Linked DNA regions of Pelodictyon luteolum DSM 273. Each later gene encodes a partner of the first gene's protein in a complex. Links are inferred from orthologs where the notes say so. Each region holds a gene or a part of one and is shown in the gene's direction. Other genes may lie near its edges.

Region 1 (2,978 bases):
GTCTGCATCCTGCAGGTACTCGGGTTTTCACGCCTGACCCTGCTGCATACCGCCCCGGATGCCATCGCCCTCTTTCTCGGGTTCAGTGCCGTCACCCTCGGCCGAAACGCCGGCACCGGATTCGGTTTTCTCGGCGGCATGCTCTGCGGCCTCATGACGGGAGACATGGGGCTCCATATGCTGGCGGGAACCACGGGCGGCTTTATGGCCGGCTCATTCCACATCCCACGCGACAGCCATGCCACCCCCAGCCAGAAAATGCGGCGCATATACGGGGCAACGGCCGCTGCTGCATTCGTTTCGCATACCGTCCTGGCCATCGGCCTCAACCCGCTCGGACTCTCTCCCCTGTACCGCATCGTCGTGCTCGGGTTTCTGGCAACACTCTTCACCCTCGTGCTTGCATTTGCGGCAAACCTGCTCATCCTGAAAAATACAATTTCAGACTGATCGATGGACAGACTGCAGCACAGCACCAGGATCGTCTCGATCCTCATTGTGACCATCTTCGCCGTCCTTCTCGGCCGGCTTTTCTGGATCCAGGTGCTCGACTTCCAGAAACTCGGTTCGATATCCTCGTCGAACAGCATCCGCAGGGTCTGGATCCAGCCCCCCCGGGGCCGCATCATCGACCGCAACGACATCATCATGGTCGACAACAGACCGCTTTACTCCGTTAAAGTCATCCCGGCAGAGTTCAACGATTCCGGAACGGAGGCCCTTGCATGGCTGATCCGAAGGCCTATGGAGGAAGTCGCGGAGAAAATCGAGAGGGGGCGGAACTTCAACCGGTTCTCGGCCGTCACACTCCGTCGCGACCTTGAGAGCCAGGACGTTGAACGGCTCGGCGAAAACCTCTGGGAACTGCCCGGAGTCCTCATCGAAGCGGAGAACAAACGCAAATACGCCGACTCCCGTTACGGAGCGCACCTCTTCGGCTACCTCCGCCAGATCGCGCGCAAGGATGTCGCCGAGCTGGTGCTGCAAGGATATGCCCAGGATGACAAAATCGGCTTCAGCGGGCTTGAAAAGCAGTACGAAGACCGACTGAAAGGTACGAAAGGCGCCCGTTTTGAAATGGTCACCCCGCTCGGGCGCTACGCCGGCAAGTACGACGACGGCCGGAGCGACATTCCCGCCGTCAGAGGAGACGACCTCTACCTCACCATCGACTCAGGGCTCCAGCAGCTCGCAGGGGAGCTCCTTGAAGCCACCGGCAAATCAGGGGCAATCATCGCCATCGATCCGTCCACCGGAGGGATCCTGGCGCTTGAGAGCGCCCCCGGGTACGACCTGGAAACCTTTAACGGCGCAACCGATCCCGACGGCTGGCGCGCAATCATCAGTGACCCCCGCAAACCGCTCTTCAACAGGACCGTGCAGGCCGTCTACCCCCCCGGCTCGATCTACAAGATGGTGCTCGCAATGGCCGCCCTCGAGGGAAACAGGATCGATCCCGAGCAAAAAGTACTCGACAACGGCGTCTTCACCTACGGCCGGCGGCGGTTCCTCAGCCATGGCGGCAGGGGGCACGGCTGGGTAAACATGCGGCGCGCAATCACCGTATCCTCGAACCTCTATTTCTACAGACTCATCTTCGATGTCGGATTTGCCGAATGGACCCGGTACGGGGCCATGTTCGGGTTCGGGACTGAGACCGGCATCGACCTGCCCGGCGAGCGCAGCGGGCTGTTGCCATCGACTGCATACTATGACCGCCGCTACGGAAAAGGGCGCTGGACCAAGGGGTACCTGGTCAGCCTCGCCATCGGGCAGGGAGAGCTCGGCGCCACACCCGTCCAGCTGGCGGCCTACGCTGCAGCCATCGCCAACGGCGGCACCCTCCACCAGCCCCATATCGCAAGCGGCTACCGCGATACCGAAACCGGCAGGTTCGTCCCCTTGCCGAGCCTAAGCCGACCTGTCCCGGTATCGGAGGCGAGCTTCAGGCTCATCCGTGAAAGCATGGAGGAGGTCGTCAGGGAAGGTACCGGCCAGCTCGCCGCAGTGCCCGGAGTGAGGGTTGCGGGAAAGACCGGCACGGCACAGAACCCGGGAGGAAAGGACCACGCCTGGTTCATTGCCTTCGCCCCGGTCGACAACCCCAAAATCGCCATCGCCGTCCTGGCGGAGAACGCAGGATTCGGAGGCACCATCTCGGCGCCGATCGCAGGAAAGCTCATCCAGCACTACCTGCATCCCGTGCTGCCCAGCCCCCCCGCAGCCGACTCCCTCACAGTATCCGGCCCTACGCCGGAAACATCCCCCGACTCGCTCGGGGAGTCCCTTCCTGTCATTGAAACCGCACCGCCCCCTCCGGAAGCGGCAACGGCTGAACCTGCACCCCATGATCCATAAACAGGACCCTGCATCCATACAGAGCTATCTGGAAGACACCAGCAACCTGAAAACAGGCCATACCGAAGGGGTCTACATACCGGAAACCCCGGAGGAGATTTCAGCGCTGCTGCGTGAGGCCGCCGCTCTCGGCCGGCGCTATACCATATCGGGCAACGGAACCGGCACGACAGGAGGCAGGATTCCGCTCGGCGGACACGTCATATCCATGGAAAAGCTCAACGCCATCGGCGAGCCGCGGCAGACAGAGCCCGGCAAAGCGATCATGAGGGTTCAGGCTGGTGCCATGCTCGCCGATGTGCAGAAAAAAGCCGAAGCCGCAGGATGGTTCTATCCGCCGGACCCCACTGAAAAGCTCTGCTTCATCGGCAGCACCATCGCCAACAACTCCTCCGGGGCAAGAAGTTTCAAATACGGAGCCACGCGCCGCCACATAGAGCGCATCACCATTCTCCTGCCTGAAGGCGACATGCTCAGCCTCCAAAGGGGAGAGCATCGTGCCGATGCCCAAGGCATCTTCCGCCTTGAGCTCCCCTCCGGAGAACACCGGGAGTTCCACCGCCCACGGTACCGCATGCCCGGAACGACGAAACACAATGCAGGATACTATACCGCTGAGA
Region 2 (2,917 bases), 1.3 Mb from region 1 along the record:
CTTGCGGGAGGGGTCATTCTCATGCTGTTCACGGAACTCGTCGACGACGACCTCGGCCGAGTAGGGGACCTCGCGGCCGTACAGCAGGAAGATCTTCTCGCGGATGATTTCGCTCACGAAGAACCTCTCGGGTGCAGTGCTCAGCGCATCTTCGGGGTAGAGCGGCTGGTTCATCGGCAGGAACGGCCGGAGAGCCTCGAGGAGCTCCGGGAGGTTCACCCCCTTCAGGGCCGAGATGCTCAACACTGCTGCGGGGTTCCATGCCTCCCTGATGAAGGCTTCGGCTTCGCTTTGTTCTTTAAGGGTGACGAGGTCACTCTTGTTGAAGACGGCAACGATGGGCTTGCCGGATGTTTTCAGCCAGTCGTTCTGGAGTGTCGCGGCAAAATCGCGGTCGAAGGGCCCCTCTTTTTTTCTGAAGGGGAGCATGGCGATGATGACATCGGCGTCACGAAGGGTGTCGCGGGTTGCCAGAAGCATCGCTTCATGCAGCTTCTGCATGGGTTCCATGATGCCGGGAGTGTCGAGGAAGACAACCTGCATCTGCTTATCGTGGTAGATGCCGGTTATGCGTTTGCGCGTGGTCTGCGGCTTCGGGGTGACAATCGAGAGCTTGCAGTCGAGCAGTGCGTTCATAAGGGTGGACTTGCCGGCATTCGGGGGTCCGATGATGCTGGCGAAACCGCATGAGAATGAAGATGATGGCATGAAGGATAGCCTTGTTATTTTTGGCGGGTGCTGTGAATGTTTACTATACTAAATTACCCGGTTACGGAGACAATGAAAAATTGAAAGACGACGCGTGATGACCAAACAGCATGGAGTTGATTACTGGCTTCTCGGGCCGCTCGCAGGACTTGTCGTGTTCGGGCTCATGGCGGTCTACAGCGCGACGAACGGTTCGGGCGACATGGCGCTTTTCTACCGTCAGCTGACCTGGGCGCTCGTCGGGGTGCTTGCCATGGTGTTCGTCTACTATAACGACGTACGCGTCATCAAGGACGGGTCCTACATCTTCTACATCCTCGGCATGCTGATGCTCGTGGCCGTATTGATATTCGGCAGAAAGATCGCCGGCCAGACCAGCTGGGTGCGGATCGGCTTCTTCAGTTTCCAGCCATCCGAGATTGCCAAGATGGTCACCATCCTCGCCCTGGCACGGTTCCTGTCGGACGACGAGACCGACATCCACTCCCTTCCGCACCTCCTGACAGCCCTTGCCATCCCGCTTTTTCCCGCGTTGCTCATCATGCTGCAGCCGGATATGGGCACCACACTGACCGCCCTCTCCTTCATCGCGCCGATGATCATCATGGCGGGCTTCGATATCTACATCCTGATGATCCTCGTCATACCACTGATTCTCCTCTTGACCGGGTTTTTCAGTGTATGGTTTGTCGTGGGGCTCAGCGTGCTGCTGCTTACGGTGATGATCGCACAGAAGCAGGGCTTCAGGCTGCACCAGCTCGGTGTGGTGGGTTCGGGCCTCGCTGCAGGGTTGTTCATGCACCGGTTCGCCGGCGAGATCCTCAAGCCGCACCAGATGAAGCGGATCCAGACCTTCCTCGACCCGATGTCGGATCCGCAGGGGGCTGGCTACAATGCGCTGCAGGCAAAGATCGCCATCAGTTCGGGAGGGTTGTTCGGCAAGGGGTTTCTCGAAGGGACCCAGACCCAGCTGCGCTTCATTCCGGCGCAATGGACTGATTTCATTTTCTGCGTCATTGCCGAGGAGTTCGGCTTCATCGGTTCGGCGATACTGATCCTTCTTTTTGCCGCCCTCACGCTTCGCCTCATCTGGGCAATCTTTTCAATCAAAAACCGGTTCGTGGAATTGACGCTTGCCGGTTTTGTCTCATTGCTTTTGATTCATGTCATCATCAACATCGGCATGACACTAGGTCTTATTCCGGTCATCGGCGTGCCGCTTCCATTTATTTCCTATGGTGGGTCGTCGCTTGTGGGAAATATGATCATGGTGGGCCTGGCGCTCAACTTTTTCCATAATAAGCGCAACCTCGGCTACTGACCGGAAAAAGCGCACCGTAGCGCGCTTTTTCCGGTATGGAACCGTTTGTTCTTACCTGATTTTGTAGAGGAACCGCTTTCCTTCCTTTCCGGTAGGAATACGTTCGATGTCGTTGTCATGCACGCCGTATTTGTTGAACCAGACGCTGAAGGCGCCACCTGTGGTTCCGAGTGCATCGCCGATTTCTTTCGGCTTGAAGGCTTTGGCGGGATGTGCGCGCAGCAGGTCCTTTACGGCGGTGCCGAGCTGTCCGCGTGAAATCCTCGGGGTACTGGCTTTCACGGGAGCGCCGCTTTCCAGGCGCGAAAGGTTGGTTTCAAGGCTGCGGATGATACCGGCCAGCTCGTTTTCGAGCGGGCGGATTGTTGCATTGAACTCATCACGCATCTGTGCTATTTTAGCCTGCAGATTCTTTTTCTCTTCAACCAGCGACTGGAAATGATCGATTTTCTGAATGAAGCGATCATACTTGTCCGGTGATGTGATATCCTGTGCCATAGTGTGTTATGCTTTTTGTTCTTGGAATATGTTATTCGTTGCAGACGAAATATATAAGAATGTAAATCTGTCTCCAAGCCAATATTCTTTTCTGGCTATACAGCGATTGTGTTAATGGTGTATCCAGGCGATGGGGCCTGAGGGTTTGTATCATGTTTCTTTAGCGTTGTTGTTCTGTTGGTAAACGGCTTCTGAATCGTTATCAAATTGTTATCGATTTGTTTTCGAATCGATACGTCATGGACTTCGTAAATGTTGTAACACATCATGTGCAATAAAAAAGTTGCTGCCGTGACGCTTGGCTGCAAGCTGAACTATGCAGAATCGTCCTCCATTCTCCAGGGTCTCGTTGAGGGGGGCTGGGTGGCGTGCGGTCCCGAAGAGGGTGCA

The links. The genes of interacting proteins can lie anywhere in the genome.
Region 2: the proteins of mrdA (region 1) and rodA are in contact, whole or in part, in a crystal structure (PDB 6PL5), measured with the Thermus thermophilus proteins. The link is inferred for Pelodictyon luteolum DSM 273 from one-to-one orthologs. Residues at the interface, in WP_223903432.1 of Thermus thermophilus: Arg4, Ile5, His6, Leu8, Ala9, Phe12, Ala15, Leu16, Leu19, Gly20, Arg22, Ala23, Trp24, Leu26, Gln27, Val28, Tyr31, Tyr34, Leu36, Leu43, Thr45, Asp47, Lys156, Gln157, Gly158, Ser160, Val184, Leu201, Glu202; in WP_223903423.1 of Thermus thermophilus: Phe161, Val165, Phe168, Val169, Leu172, Pro198, Tyr199, Glu202, Tyr211, Arg212, Asp213, Gln220, Val221, Gln223, Ser224, Ile226, Ala227, Ile228, Gly229, Ser230, Gly266, Phe267, Val270, Leu274, Tyr277, Gly278, Leu281, Phe285, Leu289, Arg297.

Annotation. Positions count from the first base shown.
Region 1 is NC_007512.1:666,939-669,916, reverse strand. The notes cover bases 1-2,905. They hold mrdA (penicillin-binding protein 2), read left to right. Parts: upstream 1-453; coding sequence 454-2,358; downstream 2,359-2,905. Other genes in these bases: PLUT_RS02970 (FAD-binding oxidoreductase), read left to right, coding at 2,348-2,905; PLUT_RS02980 (hypothetical protein), read left to right, coding at 1-450. In the rest of the region: more of PLUT_RS02970, read left to right, coding at 2,906-2,978. UniProt on the Escherichia coli protein: Catalyzes cross-linking of the peptidoglycan cell wall. Responsible for the determination of the rod shape of the cell. Is probably required for lateral peptidoglycan synthesis and maintenance of the correct diameter during lateral and centripetal growth.
Region 2 is NC_007512.1:1,936,345-1,939,261, reverse strand. Bases 74-2,917 are described here. They hold rodA (rod shape-determining protein RodA), read left to right. Parts: upstream 74-805; coding sequence 806-2,029; downstream 2,030-2,917. Other genes in these bases: PLUT_RS08925 (MiaB/RimO family radical SAM methylthiotransferase), read left to right, coding at 2,795-2,917; PLUT_RS08930 (hypothetical protein), read right to left, coding at 2,081-2,527; era (GTPase Era), read right to left, coding at 74-708. Outside these bases: more of era, read right to left, coding at 1-73. UniProt on the Escherichia coli protein: Peptidoglycan polymerase that is essential for cell wall elongation. Also required for the maintenance of the rod cell shape. Functions probably in conjunction with the penicillin-binding protein 2 (mrdA).